Regions from separate parts of the Lysinibacillus sp. FSL K6-0232 genome, predicted to be linked through region 2. Evidence: predicted binding sites of a transcription regulator. Region 2 holds the regulator's gene; each other region holds the start of a gene.
What was found. Region 2 encodes LexA, which represses DNA repair genes until DNA is damaged. Its sites were predicted from a motif close to CGAACATATGTTCG; they were not measured.
Positions count from the first base shown of each region.

Region 1: ruvA (Holliday junction branch migration protein RuvA) is a predicted target of LexA. The motif match lies at 2,116-2,129, and genes of this name have one in related genera.
Region 3: parE (DNA topoisomerase IV subunit B) is a predicted target of LexA. The motif match lies at 1,626-1,639, and genes of this name have one in related genera.
Region 4: uvrB (excinuclease ABC subunit UvrB) is a predicted target of LexA. The motif match lies at 2,809-2,822, and genes of this name have one in related genera.

Region 1 is NZ_JBBOYW010000001.1:2,693,098-2,697,653, reverse strand. It holds gene MHB42_RS13145 (LysM peptidoglycan-binding domain-containing protein) at 81-1,196, shown strand; gene MHB42_RS13140 (phosphotransferase) at 1,267-2,064, shown strand; gene ruvA (Holliday junction branch migration protein RuvA) at 2,172-2,792, shown strand; gene ruvB (Holliday junction branch migration DNA helicase RuvB) at 2,811-3,815, shown strand; gene queA (tRNA preQ1(34) S-adenosylmethionine ribosyltransferase-isomerase QueA) at 3,832-4,556, shown strand, end outside.
Region 2 is NZ_JBBOYW010000001.1:1,240,092-1,244,647, forward strand. It holds gene MHB42_RS05800 (prepilin peptidase) at 1-576, shown strand, start outside; gene MHB42_RS05805 (gamma-glutamyl-gamma-aminobutyrate hydrolase family protein) at 611-1,333, shown strand; gene lexA (transcriptional repressor LexA) at 1,595-2,212, opposite strand; gene yneA (cell division suppressor protein YneA) at 2,379-2,693, shown strand; gene MHB42_RS05820 (YneB family resolvase-like protein) at 2,690-3,358, shown strand; gene def (peptide deformylase) at 3,374-3,952, opposite strand; gene MHB42_RS05830 (helix-turn-helix transcriptional regulator) at 3,945-4,136, opposite strand; gene MHB42_RS05835 (DUF896 domain-containing protein) at 4,393-4,556, shown strand, end outside.
Region 3 is NZ_JBBOYW010000001.1:2,098,655-2,103,210, forward strand. It holds gene parE (DNA topoisomerase IV subunit B) at 1-1,606, opposite strand, end outside; gene plsY (glycerol-3-phosphate 1-O-acyltransferase PlsY) at 2,052-2,654, shown strand; gene MHB42_RS10260 (HesB/YadR/YfhF family protein) at 2,677-2,967, shown strand; gene MHB42_RS10265 (spore germination protein) at 3,078-4,556, shown strand, end outside.
Region 4 is NZ_JBBOYW010000001.1:759,757-764,312, reverse strand. It holds gene uvrA (excinuclease ABC subunit UvrA) at 1-748, opposite strand, end outside; gene uvrB (excinuclease ABC subunit UvrB) at 756-2,735, opposite strand; gene MHB42_RS03510 (IDEAL domain-containing protein) at 3,040-3,282, opposite strand; gene MHB42_RS03505 (competence protein ComK) at 3,509-4,018, shown strand; one part of gene prfB (peptide chain release factor 2) at 4,060-4,556, opposite strand, start outside.

The DNA of each region.
Region 1 (4,556 bases), 1.5 Mb from region 2:
TCGCATTCCCTATGAAATAGTGTACCATGAAGCATTTCGAACTTGCTGAAATTTTTGTATCCAAATGCAACATTGAACATATGATACGTAGAGAGGAAGGGAGGAAAAAATTGCGTATTCATATTGTTCAAAAGGGAGATACATTGTGGAAGATTGCGAAAGAGTACGGCATTTCGTTTGAAGATTTGAAGCGGCTCAATGTCCATCTTGCCAACCCAGATTATATTGTTCCAGGTATGGAAATTATTTTGCCTGAAAAAATAAATAAAGAGTCGCAGCGCCATTCACCTAAGGAGATGCCGAAGAAGGAAACACAGGTACCAAAGGAGGCTCCTATTACGAAGGAAGCACCTAAAAAAGAGGTACAGAAGCCAACGCCACCACCGCCGCCCATTGTGCCGCCACCACCAGCTCCAATGCCGATGCCGGAGCCACGTATGATACCAATACCGATACCAATGCCGATGCAAATGCCACAACAGCCAATGTGGGTGCCGCAGCCTGTGGAAATGAATTGGCATCAGCAAGTGGTGATGCCGCAAGTTGAGCAAAATGTTACACCGCCAGTACAAATACAGCCACCGCCGAAACCAGCACCAGTACCACCACCTGTCGCTAAACCAAAGCCAGAACCGCCACCACCGAAGCCACAGCCTCAACCAGCGCCACCGCCACCAGTGCAAATGATGCCACAAATGCCTGCTGTTCCATATTGTCCGAGCTGCCATCAGCCTGTTTATCATCAAATGTGGTGGCAAATGCCAATGCAGCCACAAGTCGAGCCGTATATGATGCCACAGCAGCCAATGCCTTGTGATATGCCAAAGCAAAAGATCGGGGGGATAGATGATTTCTTAGAATCTACACCGTTTTTCCCAAAACATGATACACAGATGCAGCCACAATTTGATATGAATATGGGTCAATCCTGTGGATGTGGTACACAACCGCAACCAATGATGATGCCTGATATGAATATGGGTCAGTCTTGTGGATGTGGTACGCAACCACCGCCAATGATGATGCCTGATATGAATATGGGTCAATCCTGCGGATGTGGTACACAACCGCAACCAATGATGATGCCTACTTGGTATATGGACCCTTGTCACTGTCCACCGCCTCCATGCCCGTCAGGTGGTCCTTGGATGCCACCGCATTATTTCCCAGGCGGGATGACGCCTTATCGATGGTGAAAAAGCGTATATTGTTGAAGAAGTAAAGCCAAATATTTGGAAATATAAATATCAATCGAATACTTATTTTGTGAAGCGGGCGAAGCAAGTAGAAATTGCGGAGAAGGTGAGGGCTATCCATCGTCAGCTAGGCTGTATGGAGCCTTCCCTCGTTTTACCAATTGTACAAAGTGATGATGAACAGTTAATTGTGCAAGCATGGCAAGAAGGAAGCCATGGTGCAAACTTTACCTATAAAAAAGATCGCAAGGAAGCTCTTAAGCTCTTAATCACTTTACATGACACACATAAAAAAATTGCTTGGCAGCGAGTGCCAGGCTTGCATACCTACTCACAGCTTTTAAAATGGCAAATGCGCTATATGCGTTTTAAAAGCAGACGCAATGAATTTAGGGCATTTTTAACAAGAGAAGAAATCGATCAAATTTTACATTATAGTGATAAGTCGCTACAGTTGATAGCGATGGAGGATGCACCTGAAAAAGACATCACGCTTTTACATGGAGATGTTGTTCATCATAATTTTTTATGGTGCTCTGATGGACAATTACGCTTAATTGATTTTGATTTAGCGCACCTTGGAGAAGCAGATGATGAATATATTTTATGGCTGCATCGTGTATTGCCAGCTGTGGATTACGATCTTGGTAAGATATTTGCAGAGTTACCAGAGCTGAAACGGCTGGATAAAAGAAAGCTTCATCGTTTGAAATATCCAAATGAGTTATTACGTGAATGGCTGTTTGCTGTGGATTTACCACTCGAGCAGCAGCTAGTATTTTTAGATTATTTAGTGCCATTTACAAAACGCGCTCTCACTTATTGGCCAAAATTGTGGTACGATATTGATAGATTTGTGAAGAAATGACCGTCATTTGGCGGTCATTTTTGTCTGTGAATCTCACTTTTGGCTTTTTGTCGAGCATTCGTTCGCTATATGCTATAATCGAAGACGATGATTGTGAGGGATTTTAAATGTATGATTATTTAAAAGGACAAATTACCCGTATTACACCTGAATATATTGTACTTGAACAGCAGGGCATTGGCTGGCAGCTTAATACACCTAATCCATTTGCCTTTCGACTATCAGCACTTGAGCAACAAATATATGTCCATTTGCATGTACGTGAGGATGCACAAATATTATATGGTTTTCCAAACTTAGACCAGCGTGAACTATTCCGTAAGCTGATTTTAGTGTCAGGTATAGGGCCAAAAGGGGCGCTAGCTATTTTAGCTACTGGCAATCCACAGCAGGTAATTAGTGCAATTGAGCGTGAGGATGAAACATTTTTAGTGAAGTTCCCGGGCGTCGGGAAAAAAACAGCGCGCCAAATGATCCTCGATTTAAAAGGCAAGCTAGGTGCTTTATTGGAAACAATAGAGCTACCAAGTACAGAAGAAGAGCTACCACTATTTGGCGTTCATCCAAATAAGCATGAGCTAGAGGAAGCAATACTGGCATTACTGGCACTTGGATATTCTGAAAAAGAGCTTGAAAAAATTCGTCCGCAGCTTGAAGATAATGACAAGCTAGAAACAACAGATGCGTATATGAAGCAAGCATTGCAACTGCTATTAAAATTAAAGTAAGGAAAGGAGGGGAGGTGCATGTCTGAACGGATAATGGCTGGTGAGGCAGGAAGCTATGATGAGCAGTTTGAATTATCATTACGTCCCCAAAGGCTGTCACAATATATTGGACAGCATAAAGTAAAGGAAAATTTGCAAATATTTATTGAAGCCGCAAAGCTTCGTCAGGAAAGTTTAGACCATGTGCTGCTATATGGACCTCCAGGGCTTGGTAAAACAACCTTAGCCGCCGTTATTGCGAATGAGATGAATGTCAATGTACGTATGACAAGTGGTCCTGCGATTGAGCGTCCCGGAGATTTAGCAGCTATTTTAAGCTCATTAGAGCCTGGGGACGTCCTATTTATTGATGAAATTCATCGACTTCCCCGTGCTATTGAGGAAGTTTTATATCCAGCAATGGAAGACTTCTGTTTAGATATTGTTGTTGGGAAAGGGCCTGAAGCACGTTCCGTTCGCCTTGATTTACCTCCCTTTACACTTGTAGGTGCGACAACAAGAGCTGGTGCTTTATCAGCTCCTTTACGGGATCGCTTTGGTGTATTGCTACGCTTGGAATATTATGATGATCGTTCATTGGCTGAAATTGTTGTACGCAGTGCCCATTTATTTGATGTGGAGATTGAAGCAGTAGCGGCAATGGAAATGGCAAGACGTTCACGTGGGACACCGCGCATTGCTAATCGTTTATTAAAGCGAGTGCGGGATTATGCACAAGTGCTTGGAGATGGTATGATAACGGAGGGTCTTGCGAAGCAGGCATTAGAGCTATTACAAGTCGATCCTAGAGGGCTTGATCATATTGACCATAAGCTTGTTACAAATATGATTGAACGCTTTCAGGGAGGTCCTGTGGGCTTAGATACACTCGCTGCATCAATTGGTGAGGAGCGGGTGACAATAGAGGATGTATATGAGCCGTATTTAATGCAAATAGGGTTTATCCAGCGTACACCAAGAGGAAGAGTGGCAACACATTTAGCCTACGAACATTTTGGATATGACTATCCACAACAAACATAAAAAAGGAAGTTTTTTCATGCGTGTAGAAGATTTTGATTTTATATTACCAGAGGAGCTTATTGCTCAAACACCATTAGTGGATCGAACAGCGAGTCGATTAATGGTTGTAACACCAGGCACTAAGCAAGTGGAGCATCACCGTTTTGCCCATATTTTAGAGGAACTACATGCTGGTGACTGTCTTGTATTAAATGATACAAAGGTTTTACCAGCGCGTTTAATGGGTGTCAAAGAAGAAACAGGGGCACATATAGAAGTATTACTGTTAAAGCAGTTAGCTGGTACAGATGAATGGGAAACACTTGTTAAACCAGCAAAGCGTGTTAAAGTAGGTACGGTCATTACATTTGGCGATGGTTTATTAACCGCTACTTGTACAGGCGAGCTTGAGCATGGTGGTCGTACATTTATGTTTCACTATGACGGCATCTTTTATGAAATATTGGAACAGCTTGGCGAAATGCCGTTACCACCATATATTCGTGAGAAGCTAGAGGACAGGGATCGCTATCAAACGGTTTATGCCAAAGAGCGTGGTTCAGCCGCAGCACCAACAGCAGGGCTACATTTTACAGAGGAACTATTAGCACAAGTGAAGGCAAAAGGGGTAGAGGTTGTCTTTATTACATTGCATGTTGGATTAGGCACTTTCCGTCCTGTTAGTGTGGATTCGATTGAAAATCATGAAATGCATGCCGAATTTTATAGTGTAACGGAGGAAGCAGCAGCTACCATTAACCG
Region 2 (4,556 bases):
TCTTTGGGTGGAAAATGTCGAAGCTGTGGCTATCGAATTTCTTGGCTTTACCCAATGATGGAGCTGCTCACAGGCGTATTCTTTGCCTTTGCTTATTGGCAGCTAGGCTGGGGGCTCGAATTGATTGTCGCATTATTATTTATTTCATTATTGATAATTATCGTTGTATCAGATTTTGCTTATATGCTAATTCCAGATAAGGTGCTGCTATTCTTTTTGCCTTTTCTTCTTATCGGGCGCATATTATCGCCCCTCACACCGTGGTGGGATTGCCTTGTAGGTGCTGTCGTTGGCTTTGGCATATTATATGGTATTGCCGTTGTGTCCAGAGGCGGTATGGGGGGAGGCGATATTAAATTATTCTTTTTAATTGGTCTTGCCCTTGGTACAATAAATGTACTGTTAACACTATTTTTAGCAGCCGTTATTGGTTTAGTTGTCGGGTTAGTAGTATTAGCAAAACGAAAACAAGGAAGAAAAACACCCATTCCATTTGGGCCATCGATTGCATTAGCAGCAATAATTGTTTATTTCTATGGTGACTCGTTTATACATTGGTATTTAGGGTTTTGGTAGTTGTTGAATCTTTCGTAAGTATGGAGGGGATTGGGTGAAGCCAATTATTGGTATTACAGCCTTTGTGGACGATAGTTTATCTTCACAGTTAAATGCTGCTTACAGTAAAAGTATTATTGAAGCAGGAGGTATCCCGCTAATTATTCCCATTGGCGTAGAGCAGGATGTAGCAGAAATATTAGCTCTTACAGATGGTTTATTGCTATCTGGAGGTCATGATATACATCCGTTCCTGTTTGGCGAAGATCCTTCACCAAACATAGGAAAAGTTCATCCCGCAAGAGATGCGGTAGAGGTAGCTTTAATTGAGGAAGCAATTACGCGGAAAATGCCTATTTTCGGTATTTGTCGTGGCTTACAAATATTAAATGTTGCGCTAGGTGGCACATTGTATCAAGATATTGATAGCGACTATGCTGGTACAAAGCTGTTACAGCATGCGCAACAATCAGATCGAATGGTGGCAACGCATTATGTGCAAATTGCGGCTAATAATTTATTAATGGATATAATAGGGCAGGAAAAAATCGCTGTTAATTCATTGCATCATCAGGCTGTAAAGATACTAGCCGATAACTGTCAAGCAGCGGCACTATCAAGTGATGGTATTGTTGAAGCGATGGTGTACAAGGAGCTACCATTTTGTTTAGCTGTGCAGTGGCATCCAGAGGAACTAGCTACTGTAGGAGATCAGCATGCGTTAAAGCTATTCTCAGCATTTATTGAGGCGAGTTTGAAATTTAAGAAACATATGTAGGGTTGTAGGCAAAAGCTATTGAGAAGTTCGCTCTCGCTGGCTTTTGCTTCTTTTATATGCAACCGCAAAGACATACTTAATGCTGGCTTCGATTTATAGTAGCGATACATCATATTGGCTGTAATTTCTTGAATGATTAGTTTGACGCATGGAGCGAATAGCGGTTACTCTCGCAGGAACATTCACCTATAAAAATAAAAAGAGGACATGCTCAGCAAAGAAATGCATAATCCTCAAAAAATTTATGTGTATTTTAAAATATTAATGAACACGGCGATAAAGACCTACAACTTGTCCTAAAATGGAAACTTGATCAACGATAATTGGTTCCATTGTTGAGTTTTCAGGCTGTAAACGGAAATGATTTTTTTCTTTGAAGAAACGCTTGACAGTTGCCTCATCCTCATCTGTCATGGCTACAACAATATCTCCATTATCAGCAGTTGACCTTTGCTTGACAATGACTAAGTCCCCATCTAAAATACCTGCTTCAATCATGGATTCACCCATAATCTCTAACATAAATAATTGATCCTCACTTGTGCCATAGGCATCTGGTAATGGGAAGTATTCTTCGATATTTTCAATCGCTGTAATAGGAGAACCAGCTGTAACTTTCCCGACAAGCGGCACATGAATAACATGTTGCTTTTGAACGGATTCCTCTGGCTCTAAAATTTCAATTGCGCGTGGCTTTGTAGGGTCACGGCGAATAAGACCCTTTTGCTCTAACCGAGCTAAATGACCATGAACCGTTGAGCTTGAAGCAAGTCCAACTGCTTCCCCAATTTCACGTACTGATGGTGGATAACCCTTAGTTCGTACTTCTTCTTTAATGAAAGCTAAAATATCCTCTTGTCTTTTTGAAACTTTTTTCATATTGCTCACCTCTTTTTTCTAATATTATTCTTCTTATTTGTTAGTATAACAGAATACGAACATGTATGCAAACATAGGTTCGAAAAAGTGTTTGACAAAAACGTTTGTTCGTTTTATTATAAGAACATACATTCCGAACAAACATTCTAGAAAAGGGGTAATGACTATGATTTGGTTAAAGAAAAATACGCATATCTCAATTTTAGTAGGAACTTGTTTACTGTTTGCAGCATACCTTTACATTACTGATCCAGGAGATATACGTTACGCAGAAATTCAGGTTGAGCATGGAGATAGCTTATGGTCGTTAGCAGAACAATATCGTGGTAAAATGAGTACAGATGATTGGATTAAGCTTGTAAAAGTAGAAAATGAACTACTAGATATTAAAATTGTAGCTGGTAAATCATTAGTAATACCTGTACTGGATGATCAAGCCAATCGCATCAAAACAATTGAAATTGCGAGAAATGAACAATGAGAAATAATCAACTATCAGCCGTTGTCTATTGTCGTGTGAGCACTGAGAAAGAAACACAAAGCTCCTCTTTAGAGCGTCAGCAGGAAGAACTGCAATGCTATGCAAGGGAGCAGGGCTATGAGGTAAAGGGCGTTTTTCAGGATAAGCATAGTGGCTATGATGTGGAACGAGAAGGCTTGCTTGAAATGCTGGATTTTATTAAAGAAAAGAATATTAATGCTCTTTTTGTACAAGATGAAACACGCTTAGGTCGTGGCAATGCAAGAATGGCGGTGCTACATTTATTGCAAAAATCAGCAACAAATGTGTTTTCTATGCGGGATGCAGGACCTGTTCAGCTAAATGAAATGGATACGATGTTGCTTGAGATTTTAGCGATTGTCGAGGAGTACCAGCGCAGAATTCATAATGCTAAAATTCGTCGTGGTATGCGACGGGCTGTGGAAAATGGCTATCGTCCTGAAAATAACTTATCCAATCGTGGGAATCCATACGGGCAGGAGCGTAAGGAGCTACCAGTCGAAGAAATTATTAATTTGCGTAAGCGTGGATTTACCTTTGAGGAAATTTCAATCACATTGAAGGGATTGGGCTTTGAAGTAAGTAAAGCAACTGTTCATCGCCGATTCCAAGAATATCAAGAAGGATTAGCAGGCAACTCATAAGCCCGCTAATCCTTTTTAATATAAGCTTTCAATTATCACATTATCTGGTAGCTTAAATGGATTTTCTTTATTGATTCTGTCATAAAACATAATGCCGTTTAAATGATCCATTTCATGTTGGACAACAATAGCACCATATCCTTGTAACGACATAATGAATTCTTGCCCGTGTATATCATAGGCTTTTACTTTAATTCGCTCATAGCGCGGTACAAAACCATGAACAGGTCGATTGACAGAGAGGCAGCCTTCTCCTTCAGGTAAGTAAATCATATTTACTGAATGACTGATAATTTTAGGGTTGATAAACATCATTTCCTGCCTTTGTTCATGGTCATTAAACAGTACAGCAAACATTCGTTTATCCAGTCCGATTTGATTCGCAGATAGCCCACTCCCTGGCCGTAATTTGTACTTTTTCGCCAGCATGGGGTCTTGGCTATTTTGTAAATACTGCAGCATGGATAATAAAATATCTTGATCCTCTTTTGTAACAGGTATTGTCACCTCAGCCGTTTTTTTGCGTAATAAAGGCGAGTCCTCATTCACAAAATCTTTCATTGTTATCATATATGCTGGATGAAATTTAGTCATAAATAAATACCTCGTCAATTCGACTATTTAATACTTTAGCGATTTTAAAGGCTAATTCAAGAGTAGGGTCATACTTATCGTTTTCTATACAGTTAATGGTTTGTCGAACAACACCACATTGCTGTGCAAGGTCTGCCTGTGTTAATCCTAATTTTGTTCTTAAGATTTTAATGATATTTTTCACCTATATCCCTCCGCTTTGTCCAAAGTATTAGACATTTAGTATATGAAATTTCTCAATAAATGTCCAACTAATTAGACATTTATCATTGATGCTATTCCTCCTCCTAACCTTGCTTAAATTTGTAGCTCCTTATATAGGGAACGATAATCAATCCCTTCAAGAATGATGAAAGGTTGGTATACCTGCATTTTACGAAAAAGCATGCTATACTTTGCATACTGAGGTTATTAAGATAGATACTGAAAGGTGTGTAATAATGTTATCAAAAGAAAAGCTTAATCGCATTAATGAACTTTCTGCTAAGGCGAAAAGCGGACAATTAACAGAGGCAGAGGCGAAGGAACAAACAGCACTTCGTAAGGAATATTTAGACACATTCCGAGCAACAATGCGCAATACGATTGAAAATGTAAAAGTAGT
Region 3 (4,556 bases), 860 kb from region 2:
CAATAAAGACCTTGCCTGCCTCAATAAGTGGGCGCATATAACGATAGAAAAACGTTAATAGCAGCACTTGAATATGAGCCCCATCCGTATCAGCATCGGTCATAATCACAACTTTATTGTACGCTGAATCTTCAACGGAGAAATCTGACCCAACACCTGCGCCAATCGCATGAATAATCGTTGAAATTTCCTCGTTTTTCATAATATCTTGCAGCTTTGCCTTTTCGGTATTAATGACCTTCCCGCGCAATGGTAAAATCGCTTGGAATGTGCGATCACGACCTTGCTTCGCGGAGCCGCCCGCAGAATCGCCCTCGACCAAATACAGCTCGTTTCTAGCAGCGTTGCGTGATTGTGCAGGCGTTAATTTTCCTGATAAAATCGTGCTACCCTTTTTATTTTTCTTGCCATTTCGTGCATCCTCACGCGCTTTTCGAGCCGCCTCACGCACTTGCTGGGCACGAATCGCCTTTCGCACAAGAGATGCCGATAATTCTGCATTTTCCTCCAGCACATATAAAATTTGCTCAGATACAACACTATCTACGGCAGAACGAGCTTCACTTGTACCAAGTTTACCCTTTGTTTGTCCTTCAAATTGCAGTAAATGCTCTGGAATTCGCACAGATACAATGGCTGCTAGACCTTCCCGAATATCCGTTCCTTCTAGGTTTTTATCCTTTTCCTTCAGCAAGCCAATTTTTCTTGCATACTCATTAAATACACGTGTGAGTGCCGCTTTTGCACCTGTTTCATGTGTGCCACCATCACGCGTACGCACATTATTGACAAAGGATAAAATTGTTTCCGAGTAGCCATCGTTATATTGAAAGGCAAATTCTACTTCAATATCATCTTGGATACCTTCTACATATTTTACAGGATGTAGCACATCCTTTTCTTCATTCAAATACGCAACGAAAGCTTCAATGCCGTTCTCATAAAAGAACACATCCTTTTTGCCTTCCTCGCGCTCATCAATTAATTCAATTTTTAAGCCCTTTAATAAAAAGGCTGACTCGCGTAAACGCTCTGCTAATGTATCATAGTTAAATTTCGTCACAGAGAAAATTGTTTCATCTGGCAAAAAACGAACAAGTGTTCCTGTTTGCTTTGTTTGTCCGATGTCTTCAAGCGTTGTCACAGGATGTCCACCATTTTCAAAACGCTGACGATAGATTTTCCCGTCACGATGAATCGTTACCTCTAAAAACGTTGATAGCGCATTCACAACAGAAGAGCCTACACCATGCAAGCCGCCGCTTGTTTTATAGCCGCCTTGCCCAAATTTTCCGCCAGCATGTAACACAGTAAAAATAATTTCAGGCGTTGGCTTTCCCATTTTATGCATCCCTGTCGGCATCCCACGCCCAAAGTCACGCACACTTACACTTTGATCATTGTGAATCGTGACAATAATATGAGCCCCAAAGCCAGCCAGCGCTTCATCCACCGCATTATCTACAATTTCATACACAAGGTGGTGAAGTCCACGGCCATCCGTTGAACCGATATACATGCCAGGTCGTTTGCGTACCGCTTCTAATCCTTCTAATACTTGTATGGCGTCATCATTATAGACGCTCGGTGACTGTTTATTCGTCAAAAAATTCCCCTCCAAAAAACAAACGCATGTTCTATTACTATTCTCATCCTAATCAATCATAGCATTTCCTGTCAAGCACTAGCGACAAGTCGTTGTTATTTTACTTTGTATATAGTAAACATCTGCAACACTTGCTTAAAATTGGGATTTCAACAACACAGCTAGCTACTTATCGTCCGTATCATTTGACGAACCCTTTCATATTTAGTTGCAAACATTTGAACGGACAAACTAGCGTCAGACTTCTATTCTATCAAAGGAATGATCGATTGACAAAATGACCATTATCCCTATATTTACCCAATTACTCTCTAGTAGTTGGATTATCTATTGAATTCAAGGCTTGCTACGAATTCTCCTTCCGAACATTGTAGATTCGCAAGAAAAAGTGTAAAATACTTGTGACAAACTATTCGTTATCAAGTGAAGGAAAGGAATCCACCTTATGATCAATGGACTTATTATTTTATGCGCTTATCTAATCGGCTCTATACCTTCTGGATTATGGATAGGCAAACTTTTTTATCATACAGATATTCGTGAGCATGGCAGTGGGAACCTAGGTGCAACCAATACCTTTCGCATCTTAGGGAAAAAGGCAGGCATTGTTGTAACAATCATGGATGTTTTAAAGGGGACAGCTGCTGTTTTATTAGTGGCATTGCCTTTTTTTGCAGATAGCTCCATCCATCCATTAATGCTTGGCTTGGTTGCGGTAATTGGTCATATGTTCCCTATCTTTGCCAATTTCCGTGGCGGCAAAGCAGTGGCAACATCAGCAGGGGTATTGCTTGGTTACTCATGGCCGCTCTTCGTTCTGCTCTTTATTACATTTATTGTGACATTAAAAATCACAAAAATCGTTAGCTTAACATCTATGATAGCCGCATTAGTAGCACTTATTTATGCAATCGTTTATTATTTTGTTACAGGCGATTATGCATTAGGTATCCTAGTAGCCTTTTTATTTACCTTTATTATTTACCGTCACCGTGCTAATATTGCCCGTATTAAAAATGGCACGGAGCCAAAGGTCAAATGGCTTTAGGAAAAGAGAGGAGCATATACGTATGAACATTGCATTAACAGATCAGGCATTACAATGGTTTAAACAGGAGATGGAAGTGGAGCCTGGCGATACGATTCGCTTTTATGCTCGCTATGGTGGCTCTAGCCCATTTCATGAAGGCTTTTCACTTGGGATGACACGTGAAGAACCGATTGCCATTGGTGTGCAAACCGTGGTTGATGATGTAACCTATTACATCGAAGAAAAAGATTTATGGTTCTTTAACGAGCATAGTTTATATGTAGATGTTGATACAAGTAACGATGAATTACAATACGACTATCGTACATAAGCAGTATATCGCTAAGATATATTGCTTTTTTTAATGTCTACTATCGTTTATCTCCCGCTAAAATTGTCTATTCTATAAATAATGACTGTCCTAGTTGAGGAGGAACACGCATGACGATCTCTCACAATACCGATACCTCCCCATTATATACATCACTATCTAAAAATCTGCAAACAATTAAGCATGCACTCGGTCATAGTAATGACCTTATGATACGTGAAATAATCATTGATAGCGTAGATCACTACACCCTTGCTGTTATTTCGATTGATGGCTTAGCTGATAAAATGATGATTGCAGATGATACTATTGATAAATTAACAGCCCATATCGAAGAAGAACAGCAGATTGATATAGCCACAATTCAGCAATACATTGGGAATGCCTATTTAACAGTTGGTGATATTGCAAATATCGAGCATTTTACAACATTGTATCGAGCGATTTTCAATGGTGAAACTGTCATTCTTTTGGACGGCTTTGCAGCAGGCATTGCTACCAACACGAAAAATGTGAAAGATCGCGCTGTTACAGAGCCATCCACCGAATCTGTTATTCGCGGACCAAAAGAAGCCTTTACAGAAACATTACGGACCAATACAGCATTAATTCGCCGAAAAATTAAAAGCCCTAACCTTTGGATAAAATCTCGTGTTATTGGTGATGTGACACAAACCAATATAGCTATCATGTATATCAATGGCATTGCTAATGACAAAATTGTCGCTGAAGTATTAGCACGTTTAGACCGTATTCAGACAGATAGCATTTTAGAGAGCGGCTATATTGAGGATTATATACAAGATGAGAAAAAATCGATTTTTCCTACTGTCTACAACTCTGAGCGTCCCGACGTTATTGCAGCTGAACTGCTTGAAGGCAAAGTAGCGATATTGGTCGATGGTACACCCTTTGTATTAGTTGTACCTGCATTATTCACATCCTTTCTACAATCAGCAGAGGATTACTATCAGCACTGGTTTATTAGCACGCTCATTCGTATATTACGATTTTTTGGTATTAGCTTAGCCTTAGTTGCCCCTTCACTTTATGTAGCTATTACAACCTTTCACCAAGAAATGCTGCCAACACCCATGCTGATTAGTATCGCCTCCCAACGAGAGGGTGTGCCCTTTCCAGCCGTCGTGGAAGCATTAATTATGGAGGTTGCCTTTGAAATATTACGTGAGGCAGGACTTCGTATGCCAAGGACCATTGGACCTGCTGTATCCATTGTTGGTACGCTTGTTATTGGGCAGGCAGCGGTTGATGCAGGCGTTGTATCAGCAGTAATGGTGATTATTGTAGCCTTAACAGCCATTTGTAGCTTTTTATTTCCAGCATATGGCTTATCGAATACCATTCGTGTGCTACGCTTCCCTTTAATGATTGTGGCAGCCATGTTTGGCTTATTCGGTGTTATGTTTGGCATTATGCTGATCATTCTTCATTTATGTAGCATTCGTACATTTGGCGTGCCTTATTTAAGCCCATTTGCACCGTTTATCACAAAGGATCAAAAAGATGCATTTCTATTGTTCCCACGCAGTCGATTGCTGACACGACCTCGCTTGATTAATCAAAAAAAC
Region 4 (4,556 bases), 480 kb from region 2:
GGTGTTCACTAAAGAGCAGCTCCTCATGCTCCATCACATCGACAAGAACACGCCCATCTGCCAAACGTAATGCCGTTTCTAATGAATCGCTTAAACGTGCAGCAATCCCTTCTTTCATCACAACACGGTCTACCACTACCCCAATGGAATGTTTTTTATTTTTATCCAGCTCAATTTCATCGTCTAAATCACGTAATTCACCATCTATACGCACACGAACAAAGCCCTGCTTTTTTAAATCCTCCAGCAGCTTTACATGTGCTCCTTTACGCCCAGATACCATTGGCGCAAGTAGCTGCATTTTTGTTCTTTCTGGATAGAATAATAAGCGATCTACCATTTGCTCAATTGTTTGAGAAGTAATTTCGATCCCATGATTTGGGCAAATCGGTTTGCCAATACGTGCATAAAGTAAACGCAAATAGTCATAGATTTCTGTTACAGTCCCTACAGTAGAGCGCGGGTTACGGCTCGTTGTTTTTTGGTCAATCGAAATAGCAGGCGATAATCCCTCAATTGCATCGACATCTGGCTTATCCATTTGTCCTAGAAATTGACGAGCATAGGCGGAAAGGGACTCGACATAGCGCCGTTGCCCCTCCGCATAAATCGTATCAAATGCTAAAGAAGATTTTCCTGAGCCTGATAAACCTGTTAACACAACTAATTGGTCACGTGGAATTGTAACATCGATATTTTTTAAATTATGAGCACGTGCACCTTGCACGATGATTTCAGTATTTTTCACAAGTCATTCACCCTTCTACCTTCAATTCAAATATTGTATCTCGCAGCTCGGCCGCACGCTCGAAATCAAGCGCTTTTGCTGCCTCCTTCATTTCGACTTCCAGGGAAGCCAAGAGCTGTTCTCTTTCTGCCTTTGTCAGCTTTTTGCCCTTCGTAGCCTTTGTGACGTAGGATTCCTCTTCCTCTGCTACCTGTGTTGCACGAATAACATCTGGAATTTTCTTGATAATTGTTTGAGGCGTAATGCCATGCTCCTCGTTATAAGCCATCTGCAATGTACGACGACGTTTTGTTTCATCAATTGCTTTTTTCATTGAATCTGTTACATTGTCTGCATACATAATCACATGACCATTTGCATTACGCGCTGCACGTCCAATTGTTTGAATTAATGAGCGCTCCGAGCGTAAAAATCCTTCTTTATCCGCATCTAAAATCGCTACAAGGGATACTTCAGGAATATCAAGCCCCTCACGCAATAAATTAATACCGATTAATACATCATATGTTCCTTTACGCAGCTCACGAATAATCTCTATCCGTTCAAGTGTTTTAATCTCTGAATGTAAATACTCAACCTTTAAGCCCATTTCCTTTAAGTAGGCTGTTAAATCCTCTGACATTTTCTTTGTTAATGTTGTCACAAGCACACGTTCATTACGTGCAATTCGCTCATGAATCTCATCAATTAAATCATCTATTTGCCCTTCGATAGGACGCACATCGATTAATGGGTCCAACAATCCAGTAGGACGAATAATTTGCTCCACCATTTCTGGTGTATGCTCTAGCTCATATGGACCAGGTGTTGCAGAAACATAAATAGCCTGATGCACACGACTTTCATACTCCTCAAAGCGCAATGGTCGATTATCAAGCGCTGATGGCAGACGGAAGCCATGCTCTACTAAAACACCTTTACGTGCTTGGTCACCGTTGTACATGCCTCGTACTTGAGGAAGTGTTACATGGCTTTCATCCACAACAAGTAAAAAATCATCAGGGAAATAATCTAACAATGTATAGGGTGTTGCACCTGCTTCACGCAATGTTAAATGACGAGAATAGTTCTCAATACCTGAGCAAAAGCCCATTTCACGCATCATCTCTAAATCATAACGTGTACGCTGCTCTAAACGCTGTGCCTCTAGCAATTTATCTTCAGCCCGCAATAGTGCCAAACGTTCCTCTAGCTCTTTTTCAATGTTTTCAATCGCTTTTCGCATTTTTTCCTCTCGCGTTACGAAGTGGGATGCTGGGAAAATTGCCACATGATCTCGATCTGATAAAATTTCTCCTGTTAAGGCATCTACCTCACGAATACGATCAATTTCATCTCCGAAAAATTCTACACGGATACAATGCTCATCACGCGATGCTGGGAATATTTCCACTACATCTCCCCGTACCCGAAATGTTCCGCGTGTAAAACTTACATCATTACGCTCATATTGCACATCAACGAGCTTACGCAATAGCTGATTACGTTCAATTTCCATACCTGTGCGAATCGATACCACCATTTCGCGATATTCCTCTGGTGAACCTAAACCATAAATGCAGGACACAGATGCAATAATAATGACATCCTCACGCTCAAATAATGCTGAAGTTGCAGAGTGACGCAGCTTATCAATTTCATCATTAATGCTAGAGTCTTTTTCTATATAGGTATCTGTCTGTGGTACATAGGCTTCTGGTTGATAGTAATCATAATAGCTGACAAAATATTCAACGGCGTTATTTGGGAAGAATTCTTTAAACTCGCTATATAGCTGGCCTGCGAGTGTTTTATTATGTGCCATAATAAGCGTTGGTTTTTTTACTTGTTGAATAACATTCGAAATTGTAAATGTTTTACCAGTACCTGTCGCACCAAGTAATGTTTGATGACGCTTACCTGCCTTTACACCCTCCACTAATTCAGCAATTGCCTGTGGTTGATCTCCGCTAGGCTGATATGGCGCTTGTAAATCAAATGTTTGCACACATGTCCCCGTCCTTTCCTTCCAATTTGTACATATATTTTAGCATAGCACTCGTAAAATTTCGAACATTTAACGAACGAATGTTTGTAAAACTTTTTTCTACCCCTAAAATTTATACATAATAACTGCGAAACCAATGAAGTCTTTTACTCTTATCATAGCCGTTTCCGCTAACTTTCAAGCTTCTATTTTAAGCAGGTGACACTACTTTTGAGCAGTTCTCTATCATTTTTGAGCGAATGCCCTTAACGGTTAAACAAAAAAATCCCGCTCTCCACTATTCATGGAGAACGGGGCAATCTTATTATTCATCCTCTGTTTGCTGCAAAGAATTTAGTTCGGCTGCGTAGCGATAAAATGCGTTTTCATCTTTTTCATCGAGTGCTCTATCGATTAGAACCATGAGCTGCTCTTGACGATGCATACGCTGGATACGATTTAAAAATAAATCTAAATAAATCTCGTTTAATAATTTCTCTGCCTCATCAACTTTTTTCGACTGACCAACGGCTTTTAGAAAATCTGTGTACGAATAATATTTATCCAACGATCTCACCTCGATCCTTTTCTAAATTATATGAAAATTGAAATAAAAATGCAATGCTTAAGACTCGAAAATAACTTGGATTGACTATTAATCTCGCGCTATTTGTAGCAAATTCTCTAAGCAATTTCGCTATTTCTTAAGCAATTCTCATCTTTATTGATATTTTCTAGAATTTATTTTATTACCTATACTACAGCTATCAATAGAAAAAGGAGGCATTTTTCATATGGCACAAAATTATGTAAATCGCTATTTAGTATCCTTCAATACGTATGTGCTACAACCAATTCAACACAACTCTAAAATTTTCACACATGTAATTGATAAACATAATGAGCTGATCGTGACACGTAAGCCATTACATGTCCTTCGAAAATCTTGTATTTCATTAGGCACAACCTATGAAGCTGCAAAACAATCAGCCAAGCGCTTTTTTGGCAATCAACATAAGCTACCGATTGCTGTTGCCTTTGATTACGGCTATCCATGTATTTTTCTACCAACCTATTCACCAAACTCCATCCATAATATATGGATTGGTCTTCATGCCATTACTAATATTACCCCTAGTAAAGCTGGCTGTATTGTGACACTCAAAAACGATATACAGATTGAGCTTCCTATTCAATATGCTTCCATTAGCAAACAATTTGTCAATGCATCCATGTTATACAAGCATTATATGAATGAACGAAAACAGCTTAGTCAGGATGCACCATATTCCCCACCCTTTTAACATAAAAAATCCCCCAAGACTCTCTCTTGGGGGAATACATATTAGTTAATCTTTGAACGTAAATAAGCATTAATGAATGGATCTATATCGCCATCCATCACCGCACCAACATTACCTGTTTCTTCATTTGTACGGTGGTCCTTCACCATTGAATATGGATGGAATACATAAGAGCGAATTTGCGAGCCCCAGCCAATTTCCTTTTGCTCACCGCGAATTTCATCAAGCTGTGCCTGCTGTTTTTCTAATTCTAATTGATACAATTTTCCTTTTAACATCGTCATCGCCTTTTCACGGTTTTTAATCTGTGAACGCTCTGCCTGACATTGCACAATTGTACCAGTCGGAATATGTGTAATACGAACAGCTGAATCTGTTGTATTAATATGCTGACCACCTGCACCTGTTGCACGATACGTATCAATTTTTAAATCCTCTGTGCGAATATCAATTTCAATATTGTCATCAAACTCTGGCATAACATCGCAGGAAACAAATGATGTATGGCGGCGGCCAGATGAATCGAATGGTGAAATAC